3 regions of the Succinispira mobilis DSM 6222 genome follow, and region 3 is predicted to be linked to each of the others. Evidence: riboswitches for the same ligand, from Rfam matches in the RefSeq annotation. Region 3 holds a riboswitch; each other region holds the start of a gene.

Region 1 (6,875 bases), 510 kb from region 3:
GTATGTAGAGATTGCGTATGACCTAAAGCTGCAGCCATAGCTTCAATACAAGTACGCGTAATGTTATTAAATGGATCTTGCTCAGTCAAACTCCAACCAGAGGTTTGTGAATGTGTCCGCAAGGCCATAGATTTAGTGTTTTTAGGACCAAACGAGTTAACAATTTTAGCCCAAAGCATCCGTCCAGCTCGCATTTTAGCAATTTCCATAAAGTAGTTTTTACCCATGGCCCAGAAAAATGATAGACGTGGTGCAAATTGGTCAATATTTAAGCCGTGATGAGTACCCGTGCGTAAATATTCTAGACCATCAGCCAAAGTATAACCAAGTTCGATATCCGCAGTAGCTCCAGCTTCTTGCATATGATAGCCTGAGATAGAAATACTGTTGAATTTAGGCATATAATTAGAGGTATAAGAGAAAATATCACCGATAATACGCATGGAAGCAGAAGGTGGATAAATGTACGTATTCCGCACCATAAATTCTTTCAAAATATCATTTTGAATAGTACCAGCCATAACTTTTTTATCAACGCCTTGTTCTTCACCAGCTAAAATATAAAAAGCCATTACCGGTAAAACGGCACCATTCATGGTCATAGATACTGACATTTGATCCAAAGGAATCCCAGAAAAGAGAATTTCCATATCTAAAATGGAGTCAACCGCAACGCCAGCTTTACCAACATCGCCGACTACCCGGGGATGATCAGAGTCATAGCCACGATGTGTAGCTAAGTCAAAGGCAATAGAAAGCCCTTTTTGACCAGCAGCAAGATTACGACGATAGAAAGCATTACTTTCTTCGGCAGTGGAAAACCCTGCGTATTGTCTTACTGTCCAAGGCCGAGTAACATACATAGTTGGGTAAGGGCCACGTAAAAATGGCGGTACCCCAGCCATATACATTAGATGTTTGCAGTCATTGTAGGCACTTTGGTCATAAAGTGGTGCTACGTCGATTTGTTCCATAGTACGATAGAAGTTTTCGTCAAAAGATTTACCAGTTTCAGCTTTTAGTTGTTCCTTCCAAGCTTCTAAGTTCTGAGCAGTGCAGTCAGGCGCTTGTTTAAAGGGAATTTTACTAAAATCAGGAAATTGAGCCATTTAGAACATCCCCCTTTCTTTTTGCATTCTGACTAAGGTTTCATAGCAATTAGATCTAACACTAATATAATCATCCATGCCCGCAGCATCGCACAATTCTTTTAGTTCTTTGCTTGGTGCTCCAGCTAAAAATACTTTGATTTTAGAATTCGCAGCTTTTAATTTGCGAGTAAGTTCAGGTGCTAAATCTGGATAAGTAGCATCAGTAGAACAAATAATTGTGGCATCAGCTTTAGAAGCTAAAACCGCTTGCACAGCTTCATCAACTGTTGGGAAGCCGTCATTGCCAATTACATCAAAAGCGGCAACTTGCATGAAAGAAGTTACAAATTCAGCCCGGGCTTTATGCTGCGGAATTGGACCCATGTTCGATAAGAAAATGGTGTAATTTTCCCCTGTTGTGGCTTTAAAAGTTTCAGTGCGTTTTCGCATTTCTTCGTAATTTTCCGTCCAACGATGTGCGGCAATTGCCTCAACCGTAGGTTGTTTATGATTAGAGCCAGTTAGCGCTTGGTTTAGTTCGCCCGCAGTTGCGCCAACGAGCATGGCTTTAATCGCTAAAGTAACTAAAGTACCTACTTCGCTAGCATCACAATCACTGATTTCTTTTAACAGGGCTTGGGCCATAGCATTATCACGATTTTTAGCATTAACTTCTAGACTAGTAATGCGTTGCGCTTTAAGTTCAGGATAATTAACTGGTTCGACAGTTAAAGGAACTTCGGTCATGTTAGGATACATGTTATTGCCAACCGCACGGTCACTACGCATTGCTAACTTTTTAAATCTATCAGCTAAAATACTAGTTAAATCTGAGTGAATTTTACTAGTTTGTAAAGCTTCTAAAATACCACCTTGAGCTTCCAGTTCTTGGAATTTAGCCCAAGCTTTTTCGGTTAATTGGTTAGTAAGTGGCTCTAAATACCAAGAACCGCCCGCAGGATCAATTGGTTGAATTAAATTGAACTCATGTTGCAACATTATTTGCACATTACGCGCAATACGACGCGAAAACTCATCGCTAGGACGAATTACATGGTCAAAAGGTTTGATAAACATGCCATCTATGCCACCAATAACGGCAGAAAAAGATTGTGTTGCGGCACGTAACACATTTACATAAGGATCATAGGCTGTTTGGCAGAAAGTCGAGGTGCTAACAAATAAGTCGATTTTCTCAGCCGCTTTGCTACCAGCAAAACTTTGTACGATTTGGCTCCAAATCATTTTTACGCTACGCAATTTAGCGATTTCCATAAAAAAGTTAGCGCCAATACTAAAGTGAAAACGTACATGTTTGCAAAATGCTTCAATGCTAATCCCGCGCAGTAGCATGGCTTTAATATAAGTTACCGCAGTGCTCATGGCATAACCAATTTCTTGCACGTCATTGCCACCCGCATTATGATAAACATCTGTATCAATAATTACAGTTTTTAAATTAGGGGCATGTTCTTCAGCCCAAGCAATGCTATGAGCCATTTCGTCATAGTATTCATCTAAAGAGCGCGCCAAAGTACCAGAACTAGCTAGTTCACCGATCGGATCGGCTGCTACAGCTCCAGTTAATTTATGTGTATCAAAACCTTGTTTTTCAGCAAAAGCAGCAATAGCTGCTAGCAAGGCAATATTCGAAGCCCCTGCATAAAGTGCTAAATCTTGTTGAACAAGGTTAATATCTTTTAAGATAACTTCTAAATCAGCTAAAGTAGAAACTGAAACTCCTTTATCGGCAAATTCAACATCTAAAGCCTCAGGAGCATCGATACCTTTGCGGCTAGCAGTATCTAGGACAAAACTAACAGCAGTAGTTCCTTTTAATAGCTCGCGTTTTAAAACAGCGTTTGCTTCTGCTAAACTTTTAGCATCACATTGTTGAGCAATGATCCAAGGTTTGCTAATATAGCCACTGGCATGCGCCCCACGAAGATTGCTAGCTTGTGCTGGATAAGTTTGCGGATGCGTGAGTTTTTCTAAATCTTCTGGGAGGTAAATTGGATTTAAAGTAATTCCCTCGTATGTTTTAGTAAACATACTTTTATCAAAATCAGCACCTTTGAGGGCAATAATTGCTTGCTCTTTCCATTGGTCATAGCAAGTAGCCTCAAATTCGTCAAAGTTGATTTCAGGAATTTCCGTGTTCTCAAGGTCTTTTACTTGTTCCATATACGGTATCCTTCCTTTTAGTTATATATTTGCGGGGGAACGAATACTATTTTCTTGGTTTATTTAGCAGAGTGGTTCGAGTACCTCCTACCTAAACTGCCAATAAACGTCTCAAAGTATTAGACACGTTTTAAACGTGCTGTAATATTGCTTGGCGCACCCTTGCGCCAAATTCAAGGAGAAAGAAAATAATAAAGATGGTGTTAAGGTAAAAGAATGGTGTATGCTGGAGCTAAGTTAAAATACCCTGTGGCCCTAACTTAAAAAACGCAGAAAACCGCCTTTCTTAAAGAAAGACGGTTTAAAATGTCAGTAAAAGATTCGCAATAAATATCCAAGCTGAAAAGAACATTATGGAATAAATTCTCGCGACATCTCCTCCCCGTCTCTCGCAGGTCAAACAGTGATGCTAGATACAGGCAGTTCTTCTGACTTAGATTCATAGCTTGTTTCGCCTTCCCAGTAAAAACCAGTGGCAATGTGAAACGCGCTCCTCATTACAGCGGCGGGACCGTGTTGGAATTACACCAACTTCCCTATTAAGCTCCGTTAGGAGCACCTGTACAACAATATATTAACTTATGGTTCTTAATTCTAAATCTTCTTTTTGTGATTGTCAAGCAGAAAAAACAAAAAATAATAAAAAAAATATTGACTCTACCATAAGTATATCCTTTAAGCTTTAGCAAAGTTAGGAGCTTAGAAATTTGTAATAATAGAAAAAATATGTATAAAATAAACTTAAAAAGAATAAAAAAACAAACGACAAGGAATACAAATACAATATTCAATGATAAAAAACACCTGAAAGGAGGATATTTAATGAAAATAGCCTTGTTACATTTTTCCTTGGTAGCAGGACCATTAGAGAAAAATTTGCAAAAACTGTGTTGGGGGATAGAAACTGCAGCTGAAAATGGCGCTAAATGGATAATAACTCCAGAAATGGCTCTACAAGGATATTATATGAATTGTATCGCGGGCAATTATCAACCAGTAAGCGAAAATTCCTCAGAATTAGAACCGTTAAAGGCGCTGGCCAAAAAATATCAATTGACTATTTTTCTTGGTTGTGCAGAATTAACAGCTAAACAGGCCTATAATGCCTGTTTAGTGATAGATGCTAGCGGAGAAATAGTAGCTCGACATTATAAAATTCGTACTTTAAATTGGATAACTGAAGCCTGGTCGACTCCTGGCGATAGCTTAGAAGTAGTAGAAATAGCGGGAGTTCGTGTAGGCTTATTAGTTTGTGCTGATGCTTGGTTTGCTGAAAATGCAGCGGTATTAACGCAAAAAGCGGCGCAACTGATAGTCGTTGTGGCCGCGTGGCCACCAGGGTGTGGCGGCCCACCAGAGGCAGCTTGGAAAAGATGCTCACAAGCTGCCTCTAATATTCCCGTTATAGTGTGTAATCAAACAGGCAGAACAGAAAAATTAGATTTGACAATTGCACAAAGTGCAGTTGTAGTGGCTGATAAAATTATAACGGCTTATCAAGGTGTAGCAGAAAAAATTTTATACGCGCAGTTACCAGCTGATCTGACTGATCCTAGTAAGTGGCAGACAGTAAATTTTGAATTAGCTCCAGGTAATTGTAACTTGCTTTAAACAGCTTTAGGAGTAGTAAATAGCAAAACTAACTACTTAGGTAAAGGATAATTAAACACTTAGTTTGGTAGTTTAGCTGATAAAGCTAGACAAGGGTTTAGCGTTCTAAGAATTAGTAAATGTTTAAGGAGCATAACATAATGGCAAAAATTATAGTAATAACAAATATGGAAAATCATTTTACAGGCTTACAGCGGGCATCTCAGAGAATTTTAGCAACTGAGCAGTTACTAGATAAAATGGAAATAATTCAAGTTAATGACCAAGAAATCTGGAATAAAAACTGGGAAAATAAAATTAAACAAAGTGCTTTTGTTTTAACGACTTGGATGGGGACGGGTTTATGTTGTGATTTTTTGAAAAAAGCTTCAACTTTTATGCAAAATAATCAAAAAAAGCATTTGTTTGCAATTATTGATCCTGGCGATGATGCTTTAAGTTTTGGCATTACAAGCCAAGAAATTGAACGCATTGGCAAATATTTGTCTTATGGTGGTTTAGACAATTATATTAATTTATGTGCATATTTAATGAATTATTATTTGCCTGAAAAGGTTAGTTATCTGGAACCGCAGCAGTTACCTTGGTGCGGTATATACCATCCTAAATTTTCTGGTCAAGCTTTAACTACAGAGGAATTTTTTGAAAAAATATACCAAAAAGATAAACCTGTTGTCGGGTTAGTGTTTGCGCGAGAAGATTGGCTTTGGGATAATATTGATTATCAAAATAGTATTATTACGGCCTTAGAGCAAGAGGGATGCAATGTTTTAGCGTTGTTTAGTAGTAATTTGGCTAACTCTGAAACTGGAGCTCCGGCCTTAGGGGAAAGTATTCAAAAAATGTTTTATTACCAGGGGCAGGTGGCGATAGATGTTTTAATAAATCCGTTTGTTTTCTCGCTTACTGTCACGGGCTTTGCAAGTCTTAAAAATTTACAAGAGCTAGGTGTGCCAATATTACAAGTGCATAATATGTATATGGATTACAAATGGTGGGAAGCAAGTTATGTCGGTTTAACGGCCAATGAAGTTGCTTATGCGGTAGCAATGCCAGAGTTTGATGGGGTAATCCATGCGGTGCCGACAAGTACCAGAGAACAAGCAGCTGACGGAACGCATTATCGCTATGTTCTGGAAGAGCGAATTAAGATGCTAGCTAGAAAAACTCGTAAATGGGCAATGTTAGCCAAAAAACCTAATTCTGAGAAAAAAGTAGCGATTGTATTTCATAATTATCCACCGACAAATTCTAATATTGGTAGTGCCGCTTGTATCGACTCCATTGAAAGTGTGCGTGTTTTATTAGGAAAATTGGCGGATAAAGGTTATAAAGTCGGCGAGATTCCGGCTTCGAGCCAAGAATTTATTGAAGAAATTACCGCACATGCGACCAATGATCGTAGATTTATTTCCGAAAAACTTTTGGATAATGCCGATGCAACTTTAAGCGCGGCGGAGTATCAAAAATTTTATAACAGCTTACCAGAAAAAGTCCAACAGCAATTACAAAGCGATTGGGGCGATGCGCCTGGGGAAGTGTTTAATCATAAGCAAAAGTTGATAGTGCCTGGAGTTATTAGAGATAATGTTTTTATTACCGTACAACCACCACGGGGTTTTGGGGATGATCCAGGTAAAATATATCATTCGCCAGATTGTGCCCCGACACATCATTATTTAGGCTTTTATTATTGGCTAAGAGATGTTTGGCAAGCTGATGCAATGATTCATGTAGGTACACATGGTAATTTGGAATGGTTACCAGGTAAAGGCAATGCAATGTCCGCGGCCTGCTATTCGGATATAGCTACAGGTGATATGCCCAATATTTATCCCTATTGGATAACTTGTGTAGGCGAAGGTATTCAAGCTAAACGGCGAAGTGCTGCTTGCTTAATAAGTTATTTATCGGCACCGATGAGTACGGCAGGGACCTATGAAGAACTAGCTGAGTTAGAACAATTATTGGAAGAATACTGCCATTTTG
Region 2 (6,875 bases), 280 kb from region 3:
GTTTTGTTTCACTATTATATATAAAAAAGACACCGCATAAAACAGCTTGTACTACCTATTTCGAGTAGTATCTATTTTATACGGTATCTATATATTAATTATTTGTATTCTTCACCATAACCATAGTGCTCAACAACATAATCTACATCTTTATCTCCTCGACCACTTAAGCTAACCAAAATAGAACCTTGTTTCATTTCTTGAGCTTTTTTCATAGCATAAGCTACTGCGTGCGAACTCTCTAGTGCTGGTATTATCCCTTCATAACGTGATAGTTTAAAAAAAGCATCAATAGCTTCTTCATCGCTACTTGTTTCATAGTGTACACGACCAAGGTCATGCAAAAAAGCATGTTCTGGACCGACAGAAGGGTAGTCTAAACCACTGGCAATTGAATATACTGGTGCTGGTTCGCCTTGCTCATCTTTGAGCATAATACTTTCAAAACCATGCATTATTCCTCGTTCCCCGTATGACATTGTCGCCGCATGTTCCCCCAGAGTTTTCCCGCGTCCTAATGGTTCTACACCTACAATTTCTACTGGTTCATCAAGAAAAGGAATAAACATACCCGCAGCATTACTACCACCACCTACACAAGCACAAACTAAATCTGGTAAAAGTCCCGTCATTTCCTTAAACTGGTCTTTTGCTTCATAGCCAATAACGGCCTGGAAATCTCTAACCATTAATGGGAATGGATGTGGTCCTAAGGCTGAACCTATACAGTATATCGATTCTTTATAATTTTGAGCGTAAGATTCAAATGCCGAATCTACTGCCTCTTTAAGTGTTTTTAAACCATGACTTACTGGAACTACCTTTGCACCTAAAATTTTCATTCTAGTTACATTGGGAGCCTGTTTAGCAATATCAACTTCACCCATATGAATTTCACATTCCAACCCAAAAAATGCTGCTGCTGTCGCTAATGCTACCCCATGCTGTCCCGCACCAGTTTCAGCAATTAAACGTTTTTTCCCCATAAATTTGGCCAATAAACCTTCACCCATGCAATGATTTAGTTTGTGCGCCCCTGTATGATTTAAATCTTCTCTTTTCAAATAAATTTGGCAATTACCAAGTTTTCTAGATAAACGCTCACAATGGTATACCGGCGTAGGGCGCCCTTGAAATTCTTTGCGAATACGCCGTAATTCATTTATAAATTGAGAAGAATGGCAAATTGTTTGATACGCATCAGCTATTTCTCTAAAAGCTGGTTCTAATTCTTGCGGTAAATAAGCCCCACCATATACTCCAAAACGTCCATTTTTATCAGGATAATCTTTTAAATATCTTCTAAAATCCATTTGCAACCTCCAAAAAACTTTTTTCTCTATATGAGTATAACAACAATAATTTTAATTTACAAGTAGCGCTAATTATTACTAATTAATCTTTCCACATTACGAATATTGTTCTTTTTCATTCTATATTTGTTCTTATTTCTCAACTTAAACTCCTAGAAATCAGCAATTTCATTGACAATACATGATAATTTTGATAAAATAAAAAAATATTTTATATAATAAAGTTTAACAGGTGCCTCTTGGCCTAAAAGAAAAGTTCGGTGTATTCCGACGCGGTCCCGCCACTGTAAAAGATTGTTTATTACATACTCTCACAGACAATCTCAAGCCAGTAACTGCCTGTTTAAACAATCACCGCTATTACCTACGAAAGATGGGGATGGAGATTGCGAAATATGATTATTAAGTTTTTAGCCTTAATAAATTGTGCTTTTCGACTAAATTCAGGACACTCTTTCTAATGAAGGGTGCCCTTTTTTTGTTTTAACTATATTAAATGTAAAAAAAGGAGTTCGTATGTTAATAAAAGATACACCAATAATTATTCGCACAGCCAAAATTTCCGAAATAGAAACGGTTAAAAATTTTCTCCTACAACAATGTAAACTGCTTTATAATGGTGAGATAAGTCCTAATCAATACCAAGATTTAGAACAATCTCAGGCAAAATATTTTCTCCCGGAACGCCACACTTTAATAGGAGCTTTTTTAACAACCGGTCAGCTAGTCGGAACGATTGCTGTCTCAGTTTATAATGATCGAATATCCTGTATCAAGGGTAGATATGCACCTCATACTGCTGCTGAAATTGGACGTTGTTATATCAGCCCCGAACTTAGGCGTTCGGGAATTGGCTCTCAACTATTTAATTCCGCACTAGATTTCGCTTTATCCGCTAATTACAAATTTCTCTATTTGCACACACATAAGTTTTTACCGGGCGGCTTTAATTTTTGGTTAAAAAACGGTTTTAAAATAACTGTAGATGAAGAAGATATCCATCAAACAGTGCATATGGAGCTTGATTTAGCAGCTTTTATTGGTGACAAAATATGAATAGCGATTTTATCTTTCTAGCCTGTACAAAAACTTTTATAATTTGGAAAGCAGCTTTACCTGCCATGTTGTTTGGTTGTTGGTGTGGTGTAGTTTTACGGCGTGGTAAAATTTTTATTTTTTTTAGCAAATTAACTAGACCTTTAACATGGTTGGGAAAAATTCCTAAAGAACTAGGTCCTTTTTTTATCCTTTGTCTTTTAAATCGCTATGCTGCAAATGCGCTTTTGGCTGATTGTGCTAAAACTAATAAGCTTAGCACCAACACTATTACAGCAGTATATCTTATGGGTTCACTGCCTACCGGAATATATTTTACAGCTTTTTATTTTACGCCAATATTAATAAATTCTTTAGGGATTGAACTCGGTAGCATTTTCATTGTTATCCATATACTCTTAAGTCTAATCGTTACTTGTACTGGTATTTTTTGGCAACGTCTAATCAATCAAAATTGGAATAACTTCAGTTTTCAAAGCAATGTATCACCCCAAAACAACATCTCCAAAGCTGATACATTTTTTCAAGATCTCAATAGCGCTTGGCTACAATTTCGCTCTATTGCAGTAATTTTCATGCCTGTTACTTTCTTCTTTGCTCTGCTACTATCAACAACTTGGTTAGAACAGTTAGCCCCAACTTTAGATCAAATCTTACAAAGTTTTTCCCTATCTACTGCTGGTGTTATGGTTATTATTGCTGGCTTACCTACTTTAATTGCTGCTATTGGTTTAGCTGGTAGCTTATTTGCACAAGGACTTCTTTCTGCACCTGAAGTAATCTTCACACTTCTCTTAGCTGCTTTTGGGCATAACGTATATGATTCATGTTCTAGAGTCTGGCCAAGTAATGTTGCCATTTTCGGACTAAAACTAGGTACATCACTTACTTTAGTCGGAGCGAATTTATATTTGGGCACTGTCGCAATAGCTATTTTTATCACTTATAATTTCCTTTAAATATTTTTCAATTATTTTTCACAAAATGATAATAGCTCTGAAAGTTAGTAATAATACTAAAACTTCAGAGCTATTTTTATTGTTAAATATTATTTTTCTAATTTAGACTTTAGTTTATATTTTCTCTGTTTGTGCCTTCGACTTTTGAATTTTAGACGGAATTTCTTTAGCTACTTGCTTTACTTCTGCGGGGATTTTAATTTTTTCTTGTTTATCTAACATAATTACTTCAGATTTCATCGTTAATTTAGAAGCTGCTAAAAATTTAGCTAAGTCTTGTTTATCTTTATCCTTCATTTTTTTATCATATTTGGCAATAACATTATTAACAATATTTCTAGTAAAATCAGTAAAGTCAATTTCCGAATTAATAACTTTATTCTTCCGATCAATTTTTTCCTTATAAGTAATATCTCCAGCTTTACTCATAATTTCGTGATATGCTGTCAAAAATTCTGTTTTTGCTTCTGGAGTTTTAAAAGAAGTTTTATCTGCTAAGATAGCTTTCTCCACTAAATCATATAACCTAGTTGTGTTCACAACTACTGCTAATTCAACTTGTTCAGTATTATAATTTAATAATTCTACTGATTTTATGAATTCTAAACGTTCAACCTTTTGTTTTTCTGCTAACTTTTTATCATTTATAATGAGATTAGGAATTATTTGTTTAGTCCACTGCTTATCCAGTTGAGTATATACATGTAGATCTGTTCCATTTTGTTCTAAGTATTGTTGTATTGTAAACTCTTTTTTAGCTTTACCTAACATTAAAAATTCAATTTGATAATCTAATTTGCTAACTTTAGATTTACTATCTACACCTAAAACATCAATCTTAGCATTAAAGTTGGCAATTGGAGTAATTAGTTCTAAATCCACTTTAACTTTCGAACCACGTGCTTCGAACTCTTGATATATCGGCGCCAAATATCTTTCAACATCTGTCATTGTCAATTGACCTGCCGCTGAAACCTGATTGCTACTAACAAAAGCAAGTAGCATCCACATAACAATTATAATTTTTCTTATCATCAGTTTATCGCCTCCGTAAATATCTAACATGTTACTTAGAATAGCATTTTTTTTTAAGCAAATCAAGTTTATACATTATTTGCTATTTTGCGAACAATAAGCTATAATTTAACCAAACATTAGTTCGTTTGGTGGTGACAATTAGTTCATGCCTGATATTTTACATATTGACTTAAACAATTTTTATGCTTCAGTAGCTTGTCTCGAACGCCCCCAACTAAAACATCTTCCCCTAGCAGTTTGTGGTAGCCAACAAGAGCGTCATGGCATTGTTTTAGCTAAAAACGAACCAGCTAAAGCTCTCGGCGTTAAAACTGGCGAAGCTATTTGGCAAGCCAAAACTAAAGCCCCACACTTAATAATCGTTGAACCAGATTTTTCGCAATACTACTTTTTCTCGCAAAAAGCGCGTCTAATTTACAGCGAGTACACTGATCAAGTTGAACCTTTTGGCATTGACGAAGCTTGGCTAGATGTTACAGGTTCCAAGAATCTTTTCGGTCAACCTTTAGAAATCGCAGAAATAATTCGCCAAAGAGTAAAACAAGAACTAGGACTTACTGTTTCCATTGGTGTTTCTTTTAATAAAGTTTTTGCCAAATTAGCTTCTGATCTCAAAAAACCTGATGCTATCAGCCAAGTAACTCTAGAAAATTTCCAAAATGTAGTTTGGCCTTTACCCATAGAAAATCTACTTTATGTTGGTAAAGCAACAGCTAGTAAATTAAGACTATTTGGCATAGATACTATTGGTAAATTAGCCAAACTTGACAAAAACTTTCTCCGAACTAAATTAGGTAAATGGGGTCCTATGCTCTGGCTTTATGCCAATGGACTAGATCAAACCGTAGTTAGCAAAATTTCTGACGAAAAATCAATAAAATCGTTGGGGAACAGTACAACTTGTGCCCGTGACCTTCATACTGCAGCCGAAGTTAAATTAGTTTTTGCTACCTTAGCCGAAAGTATTGCTTTAAGATTACGGGAAAATAAATTAAAAGCGCAAGCCTTGCAAATAAGTATTCGAGACAATCACTTAGACTATATGCACAAACAGATTACTTTTGCTACAGCAACTGACCACAGTGAACAACTTTTATCTTTGGCCATGCAACTTTTTAACGAAACTTATCTGTGGAATAAGCCCGTTAGAAGCCTTGGCCTGCGCTGTATTAATTTAATAAACTTGACTCAAACCGGTGAACAACTTTCTCTATTCGCCGAAACCCAACAAACAACTGACCAGCAAGCACGTATAGTTGCAATAAGTGATCAAATACGTGCTAAGTTTGGCTATAATTCTCTTACTAAGGCTAGCACATTACTCGACCAACAGCTTACGCACTACCAAGAAGACGATATTCATTATCGCCAGCACAATAGTTTTCACAGTAGGTGATTTTTAGCTTTTTGTCCTTTACGAATCCTAAACCGCCAATTATAATTAGTCTAAAACAATATTAAGGAGGATAATTAATGTCTCTAGTCTATTACTTTCTATCTTTTATAGCTGGTTTAGCACTTACATTGCAAGTTAGCATCAATACTCAGTTGCGACTAGCAGTAAATAGTCCTCTATTCTCATCTTTAATTTCTTTTGCAATTGGCACTATCGCCTTGGCCATTATATTCTTTTTTTCATTATCTAGCGGTAACTATTCGCTTACTCAAACTAACTTTAGTAGCCTAAGTCTCTGGCTTTTCAGTGGCGGACTTTTAGGCGCTTTTTATGTATTCATTACTATATTGGCTTCCCCCAAAATTGGCTTTGCTAATATGTTCAGCTTAGTACTTTGTGGGCAAGTTCTCTTAGCCGTATTATTAGACCATTATGGAATTCTAGGCAATACACTACACGCCTTCACCCCACTACGCGCTTTAGGCGTTTTATTTTTAATAGCTGGTGTTTATCTTATTCATCGTTTTTAAAAAATAACTGACGGAACAATGTTCCGTCAGTTATTTTTACACTCCAAATTAAAATTTTTCTGTAGATTTTTCCCACAAGCATTACGTCGACACCGCCCACAAGCTAAGCGTCGTTCTTGTTCATTGTAGAATTCATAGTCGCCTCCAGCAATCATCAAAACATGACCATTAACTAATGAAGTAGCTAATTTTTCCCGCGCATCAGTGTACAATTTTTGCACAGTACCACGCGATACCTGCATTCTTTCTGAACACTCTTCTTGTGTAAACCGCTCTAGGTCAATCAAGCGAATAGTTTCGTATTCTTCTACTGACATTACAATAGTTTCTTGCGTTTCACCTTGATTCCTAAGGGGACCATATAATTCACTGGCTGGTAGACAACAAACTTTTTTCCATTTTCTTGGTCTAGGCATTGATGTTTTCTCCTAAAAATAATTTTTATTTACATCTATTTTACCATAACCCCGCAAGCAGACAAACTTTCCCGCTAAATACCTTGTTGACCTTTGCGTCTACCCTGTTGACAGCCTTTGCCACCACGTCTACAGCCTTTACCACTGCCAAAACCATTTATACCCTT
Region 3 (6,875 bases):
ATTTTCTGCTTGAAGATAAGCATTAATGTCTAATAGAGGTTTAGGATTATGACCATGGGGCAATTCACAATAGTTTATTAGTTCTTTCATATATAATTCCTCTGAAAAAATAAAAACCACCAAACTAAAGATTTAGTAGGTGATTTAATGATGAAATGTTTAAATTACCACCTATCTCTCGTAGGTAAAAGTAATACACAAGATAGGTTTCCTGGCTTTACTAAGCTTTTTTAAGCTTAACAGTGGCGTGACCGCGTCGGCATAACCGAACTTACCTAAATTGAGTCATATTATTAAATTGTATCTGTTCTAGAGTATATTATAATAAATTGTTAATGTCAAATATAGATATGGAAATAAAATAATGTAATTTTTTGTAATTTATAATATAATTATGATTAAGATATTATAAATTAATAAATAATACCGACTCTGGAGAATTCCTTTAAGGAGTTGATAGAATGAATAGCATTCGCGAAATCCATGTAGCAAGACAGCCCATATTTGATCGAAATTTAAAAATATATGCGTATGAATTATTGTTTAGAAGTAATGCTCAGGATAATTTCAATGAAAACAGTGCAGATCAAGCAACGTATGATTTAGTTTCTAATACCTTTTTAGCATTAGGTTTTGAAACCTTAACTAAAGGCAAAAAAGCTTTTATCAATTTTACTGATAACTGTTTAAAAAATGACTTGCCTTTAATGTTACCACAAGACAAAGTAGTAGTAGAACTTTTAGAAAATATTGCACCAGATGATCAAGAAACTTATCAAATTTGTAAAAATTTAAAGGAAAAGGGCTATATGATTGTTTTAGATGATTTTATTATCACGGAAACACTCAATCCATTTGTAGAATTGGCTGATATTATAAAAATTGACTTTAAAACAACTTCACCACAACAGCAAGTGAAATTGATGAGAGCCTGTAAAAATTTAAATATAAACTGGTTAGCCGAAAAGGTAGAGACTTATGCCGAATTTAAAATTGCCGTAGAAATGGGTTATTCATATTTTCAAGGTTATTTTTTTTCCAAGCCTGTAATTGTATCTAGAAAAAGTATTCCTACTAATAAAATTATTTACATGCAAATTTTAAAAGAATTAAACAAAAAGCAAATTGATTTCTATAAACTTGAAGAGTTAATTAAAAATGATGTTTCTTTAACTTTTAAATTACTTAAATTCATTAATTCTTCATTTTTTGGGTTTAGATGTAAAATTAAATCTATAAAGCAGGTACTAGCATTATTAGGGGAAGTTGAATTAGTTAAATGGCTATCAATTATTGCCTTGAAAAATATTGCAGAAGATAAACCAGGTGATTTAGTCGTGGAATCCTTAGTTAGAGCAAAGTTTCTAGAAAAACTAGCACAAGAACTGAAACCAGAATTAATGGCTCCAGCATTTTTAATGGGAATGTTTTCTTATATTGATGTTCTGTTAAACAGTACTATGCAAGAAATACTTGAAGAAATAAATTTAGATAAAAGTATTCGTAATGTATTAATCGGTGAAGACAAAACCAGTATACTATTTTTATTACTAATGTTAGTGGAAAACTATGAAAAAGGTATTTGGGATAAATATTTTTATTATGCTAGTCGCTTAGGTATTAATGGCACTTATATAAGTGCGGTTTATCGAGAAGCGATTTTATGGGGAAATGATTTTGTAATATAGTTCCAATAAACAGAAGCACTAATTTATAAATTAGTGCTTCTGTTTATTGGATATTTATTGTTAAATTATTTGATTAAGATATTCTTCTTTTAGATTTAGGTAAATTGTTTCACCGTATCTTGCTTTAATTTGTTGGTGGATACTTTCGCGCAAATTAGCTTGTTCTTTGGAAAACTCTCCCGGGTAAAAATTGTTTAACATTTTAGTAAAGGCCATAGCTTGACCATAATGGAAACAGACCAAACTGTCAACCTTGTTAGCATAACTATCTGCAATTTGCAAAATGCTCTTTGTCAGTTCACTTTGAAAGCTAATATAAAAAGACATTTTTAAAGCCTCCTTTAAATATAATATTTAGAAGGTAGTTTTGACTAAATAATAGCATATACTTTAAATAAAAACAAGCTAGTACGCCTATTAGAGAGCGACAACGTCAAAATAGTATTATTGACACTTATATTTAACAATGCTATACTGAAGTGTAAATGTGAAACTAAAACTGAATAATATAAATTATAGGTGCCCGTAAGGGCTTAATAGAAAAGTCCGGTAAAAACCGGCACGGTCCCGCCACTGTGATAGGGAGCGACTTTAAAGATACCACTGAGGAAACTTGGGAAGGTTAAAGAAGCGATGAACTAGAGTCAGGAGAACTACCCATAATTAATTACCTTTGTACCTACGAGTGATAGGTGGTAATTGATAAAGGATTTTTTAGGAATTCTTTTAATTTGCATAAACCACAATTAACACCTTCTCGTAATATTAATGAGAAGGTGTTTTATTTTTGTTAGGATATCAAGGCAGGTATTTAGGAGAAGTTCACAAATTAATATGAAATTTTGGGGGATGAACATGAATTCAGTAATGCAAACTTTGGAGTATTTTCACAAAGGTGGACTAGTAATGTATCCATTATTAGTTTGTTCAATGATAGTGATCGCAGTCGCGGTAGAAAGATGGCTTTATTTTAAAAGTGTAGACTCTGGGAATGATTTTTCAGAAAGATTTTGTCAGTATTTGCGCAATAATGAGTGGGAGCAAGCTTTAACACTAGCAAGCAATACTGCAGGAGAAAATGCGAGAATTTTAGTTGCGAGTATGCAACGAGTGGAACAAGGCCAAAAAAATATTACTGCTTTTATGGAAAGTGAAGCATGTATGATAATTGCCCGGTTGCGTTTTAGATTAAGCTACTTGGGCGTTATAGTAACAATGGCGCCATTATTGGGGTTATTAGGAACTATAGTAGGAATGATATCTTCGTTTAGTGTTTTTGATCTTCAAGCTGGACAACCAACAGCAATTACAGCAGGAATTGGCGAGGCACTAATTGCGACGGCTACAGGTATTTGTGTGGCAGTTTTAGCCTTAGTAGCCCATTCTTATTTTGCCCAACGCTTAGATTCAATGATTACTAATATTGAAGAATGTGGGAGTAAGTTAAATGAACAAATAGATAGAGGAGATTTGTAGCTATGAGACTAAGAGATCGCCGAATTATAAAGCCGCCTGAGCTAATGATAATTCCGATGATAGATATAATGTTTTTTTTATTAGTGTTTTTTATGTTGGGAACTATGTATATGATTGAATTAAAAACTATTCCAATAAAATTACCCACAGCAACAAATACTACTTTAGAAGTGAAAAGCACTTTTTCCGTTACCATGAAAGAAGATGGAAGTTTGTGGTTAGAAGATAAGAAAATAGATTTAAGCAACTTACTTATGCAAGCAAAAATTGAAAAAAATAATAATCCTAATTTTGCTATTATAATTAGAGCGGATAAAAATATTGATTATGGCAAGGTAGTAAAACTTTTAGATCAAATAAAAGGGGCAGGAATTACGCGTTTTGGATTAGCTACAGATAGTGGGGTGTGAATAAAAAATTATGAATAAAAGAGCAAATATCGGACTAATTAGCTCGGTTGCTTTTCATGGGCTACTTATCTTAGCATTAGCATTTTCAGGAATATTTTCGAGTTTGCATAAGCAAAGTAAAATGTTAGAAATAACTTTTGTTGATATTGCAGGTGGTGGCGGCGGTGGTGGCAGCTCACCTGTTTATAATCCTAGCCCGGCTAAGCCTTTAACTTCGGAGAGTAGACAAGCAATATCTGAGCGAACTGTAGTGGCAGATTACTCTAAAGATAGTATTAGCTCACCAGAAGTAGCACCTACAACAGAAGTTGTTGATAATGGTTTTGAAAACGCAGAAGCCACAGAAGTTGCTGGGAGTGGTTCAGGTAGCGGTTCAGGCTCAGGTAGTGGCTCTGGTTCAGGTTCAGGTTCAGGCAGTGGTTCAGGTTCAGGTTCAGGCAGTGGTTCAGGTTCGGGCAGTGGCACGGGCACCGGGAGTGGTTCAGGAAATCAAGTTAGTATTCCTCCACGCCTATTACGAAGCTCTAACCCAGCTTATCCTAGTCAAGCGCGACAAGCTGGAATAACTGGACAAGTTGGCTTGCGCATTAGGGTAGATGCAGACGGTGAAGTATCTGATGTGCAAGTTATAGCCTCTTCCGGTAGTGAGGTTTTGGATAATGCAGCGCTCAAAGAAGTTTGGAAATGGCAATTTTCTGCAGCCAAAAATGCTTTTGGCAAGAAAGTAGCTTGCTATGTTACTAGAACAATTAATTTTAGTTTAAATAACCGTTAAACGCGAGGGAAAAATGATTAAACTTCAAGAAGTAAATAAAAAATTTGCTCAAAATATCGCTGTAGACAATTTATCACTTCATATTAGACCAGCGGAGATATTTGGCTTATTAGGCTCTAATGGAGCTGGAAAAACCACAACTATGCGAATTATGACTTTAATTAGTCAAATAAATTCGGGAAAAGTTTATATTGCTAATGAAGATATTTTCCAAAATCCCACTAAAATTAAGCCTTTAATTGGTGTGGTACCGCAACATTTTAGCTTGGAACATGAACTAACAGCGCGGGAAAACTTGATTTTGCATGCCCGCTTATACCATATAAATCCCTCAAAACAACAGGAAATTATTAATAGCACGCTAGAATTTATGGAACTAGAAGATCATGCAGATCGTTTAGTGAAAAACTATTCTGGGGGCATGAAGCGGCGTCTAATGATAGGCGCTGCTTTAATGCATAATCCGAAAATTTTATTTCTTGACGAACCAACTGTAGGCTTAGATGCACAGGTGCGAAGGAAAATTTGGGATAGTATTAGACTGAAAAATAAAGAGGGGATGACCATAGTTTTGACAACACACTATATTGAAGAAGCAGAGGAACTGTGCCAACGGGTGGCAATAATGCAACGCGGTAAGTTGCTAGCACTAGATGAAGTAGAACTATTAAAAAGTAAGTGCGGAAAGTATCTTGTTGAATGGTTCGAAAAAACACAAAGAAAAACTAAATTCTTTCAACATTTAAATGAGGCAAAATTATTTACAAGCAAATTAGACATGGAAAGTAGAATTAAAACCAGTAATCTAGAAGATGTATTCGTGGAATTAACAGGAAGAAAATTAAATGATTAGAGAAATTACCTATGATATTTATACTATTTTGTGGCAAGACTGGATAAGTTTTAAAAAAAGCTTTTTAAAATTTTTATTATCACGCATGATTACACCTATCCTTTATATTGTTGCTTTTGGTTTTGGGCTAGGTAAAAATGTTAATTTAGGAACTGGCAATTATCTTGAATTTATTATTCCGGGGATGATTGCTTTAAACTCAATGAACATTGCTTATAATACAGTAGCTCATCCTTTAGCTATTTCACGCATTTATTATAAGACTTTAGAAAACTTTTTAATTGCGCCAATTAATCCGCGCGCTATTATTATTGGCAAAATTTTAACAGGCGTATTTCGGGCCATTTTATCTAGTAGCATTATTTTGCTTATTGCCTTTGTACTAGATTTGAAATTGATTTTTGGCATAGGATTTTTTGCCGTGTTATTGCTTAATTCAGCAGTTTTTGCAGCTATTGGCTTAGTGGTTGGCTTGAGAGTAATGAGCAGTGAAGAACTAAACAATTTTAGCTCGTATATCTTAATGCCGATGTCTTTTTTATGCGGAACATTTTTTAGTACGGAGGTGTTTCCTGCATATATAAAAAATTTAGTGGGCATTTTGCCTCTTACACCTGCAGCCAATCTTTTGCGTGCTCTAGCACAAGGTGAAAGTTATGATTATAAATTTATTTGCATATTAATAATTTATTTATTAATAACATCTGTGTATGCGCATAAATTGCTTCTGAAAAAAAGCAGAGAATAAAACAGATAAAGGAAAATTTTAATGTTGAAAATCTTAATATTATTAGGAATATTTTTTTTGCAAAATGTAAGCCTTGTTTTTGCCCAAAACATTTCTTTAGAGGCGAAATTTCCTTATTTACTTAGTGAGAATCTAGAAGAAAGCATTGCAACTTATAGCACTAAAGCTTTATATCTAAATATTGAAAATAGAAACAACAAACAAGCAGATATAGTTGAAGTAGAAATTAATATTCCCAAAAACTTAGAAATAGCTAAAGCTGATTGGCAAGTTTTAGAGACTGAAAATAGTTATCTTTTGAAAAAAACATTTAAAATAGAACCGGCTTATGGAAATAATTTTGAGTTATTGTATTTTAAAGCTTTGCCAAACTTACCTTTAGGAGAAAAAAAAATTTATGTAAAGCTTAAGTCGAGTACCGAAGAAATAACTAAAGATATTAGCTTCCAGCATATTCTAGGCGAACTACAAAGTAAAACTAGTGATTCAAAAAAATTAATCAAAGAAAACTGGTATATTCACAATTTTGTTTTGCCTGTAGATAGTAATGGTATTAAAGATGACCGAGTTGATGCGGGAACTATTTATATTAAAGATATTAGTTTGGAAACTTTACGTAATAAGTTTCTCGGTGAAGGTGTCGTAAATTGGAGTAAAGTATATAACCATCCAGCTACCTTTGTATCTTTAGAACTGCGTAACCCTAATATGGATACTAGGTTAGTAAAATTCAGAGCAGAGTTATTAGATAAAAATACTGGAAAAGTATTGCCAGGTTTAACGACAGCTGGACAAGTAAATGAAAATCAAGAAAATTACAATCAAACAGGCGATACAGCAAGTTTAGCTTTACTAGCCTTAACAGGTAAAAAAAATCAAATTTTTACTTTACCTTTATATATTGATTATGCGCAAATTATTCCTG

Evidence for each region. Region 3 has a riboswitch for cobalamin ahead of SUCMO_RS0105600 (MotA/TolQ/ExbB proton channel family protein). Riboswitches for the same ligand answer to the same signal wherever they lie in the genome.
Region 1: it holds a riboswitch for cobalamin, as region 3 does, so the genes downstream of both, SUCMO_RS0103190 (methylmalonyl-CoA mutase family protein) here and SUCMO_RS0105600 (MotA/TolQ/ExbB proton channel family protein) in region 3, are expected to answer to the same signal.
Region 2: it holds a riboswitch for cobalamin, as region 3 does, so the genes downstream of both, SUCMO_RS0106890 (GNAT family N-acetyltransferase) here and SUCMO_RS0105600 (MotA/TolQ/ExbB proton channel family protein) in region 3, are expected to answer to the same signal.

Annotation. Positions count from the first base shown of each region.
Region 1 covers NZ_KB913028.1:658,425-665,299, forward strand. The annotation lists gene scpA (methylmalonyl-CoA mutase) at 1-1,109, opposite strand, end outside; gene SUCMO_RS0103190 (methylmalonyl-CoA mutase family protein) at 1,110-3,275, opposite strand; cobalamin riboswitch at 3,677-3,853, opposite strand; gene SUCMO_RS0103195 (carbon-nitrogen hydrolase family protein) at 4,098-4,886, shown strand; gene cobN (cobaltochelatase subunit CobN) at 5,027-6,875, shown strand, end outside.
Region 2 covers NZ_KB913028.1:1,456,247-1,463,121, forward strand. The annotation lists gene trpB (tryptophan synthase subunit beta) at 99-1,313, opposite strand; cobalamin riboswitch at 1,527-1,670, shown strand; gene SUCMO_RS0106890 (GNAT family N-acetyltransferase) at 1,830-2,369, shown strand; gene SUCMO_RS0106895 (hypothetical protein) at 2,366-3,328, shown strand; gene SUCMO_RS0106900 (hypothetical protein) at 3,443-4,363, opposite strand; gene dinB (DNA polymerase IV) at 4,512-5,762, shown strand; gene SUCMO_RS0106910 (DMT family transporter) at 5,840-6,292, shown strand; gene SUCMO_RS0106915 (DUF134 domain-containing protein) at 6,319-6,708, opposite strand; gene SUCMO_RS0106920 (DUF5320 domain-containing protein) at 6,783-6,875, opposite strand, start outside.
Region 3 covers NZ_KB913028.1:1,172,194-1,179,068, forward strand. The annotation lists gene SUCMO_RS0105585 (TIM barrel protein) at 1-90, opposite strand, end outside; gene SUCMO_RS0105590 (EAL and HDOD domain-containing protein) at 462-1,688, shown strand; gene SUCMO_RS0105595 (hypothetical protein) at 1,749-2,015, opposite strand; cobalamin riboswitch at 2,189-2,363, shown strand; gene SUCMO_RS0105600 (MotA/TolQ/ExbB proton channel family protein) at 2,544-3,164, shown strand; gene SUCMO_RS0105605 (ExbD/TolR family protein) at 3,167-3,574, shown strand; gene SUCMO_RS10975 (energy transducer TonB) at 3,585-4,349, shown strand; gene SUCMO_RS0105615 (ABC transporter ATP-binding protein) at 4,363-5,202, shown strand; gene SUCMO_RS0105620 (ABC transporter permease) at 5,195-5,950, shown strand; gene SUCMO_RS0105625 (hypothetical protein) at 5,972-6,875, shown strand, end outside.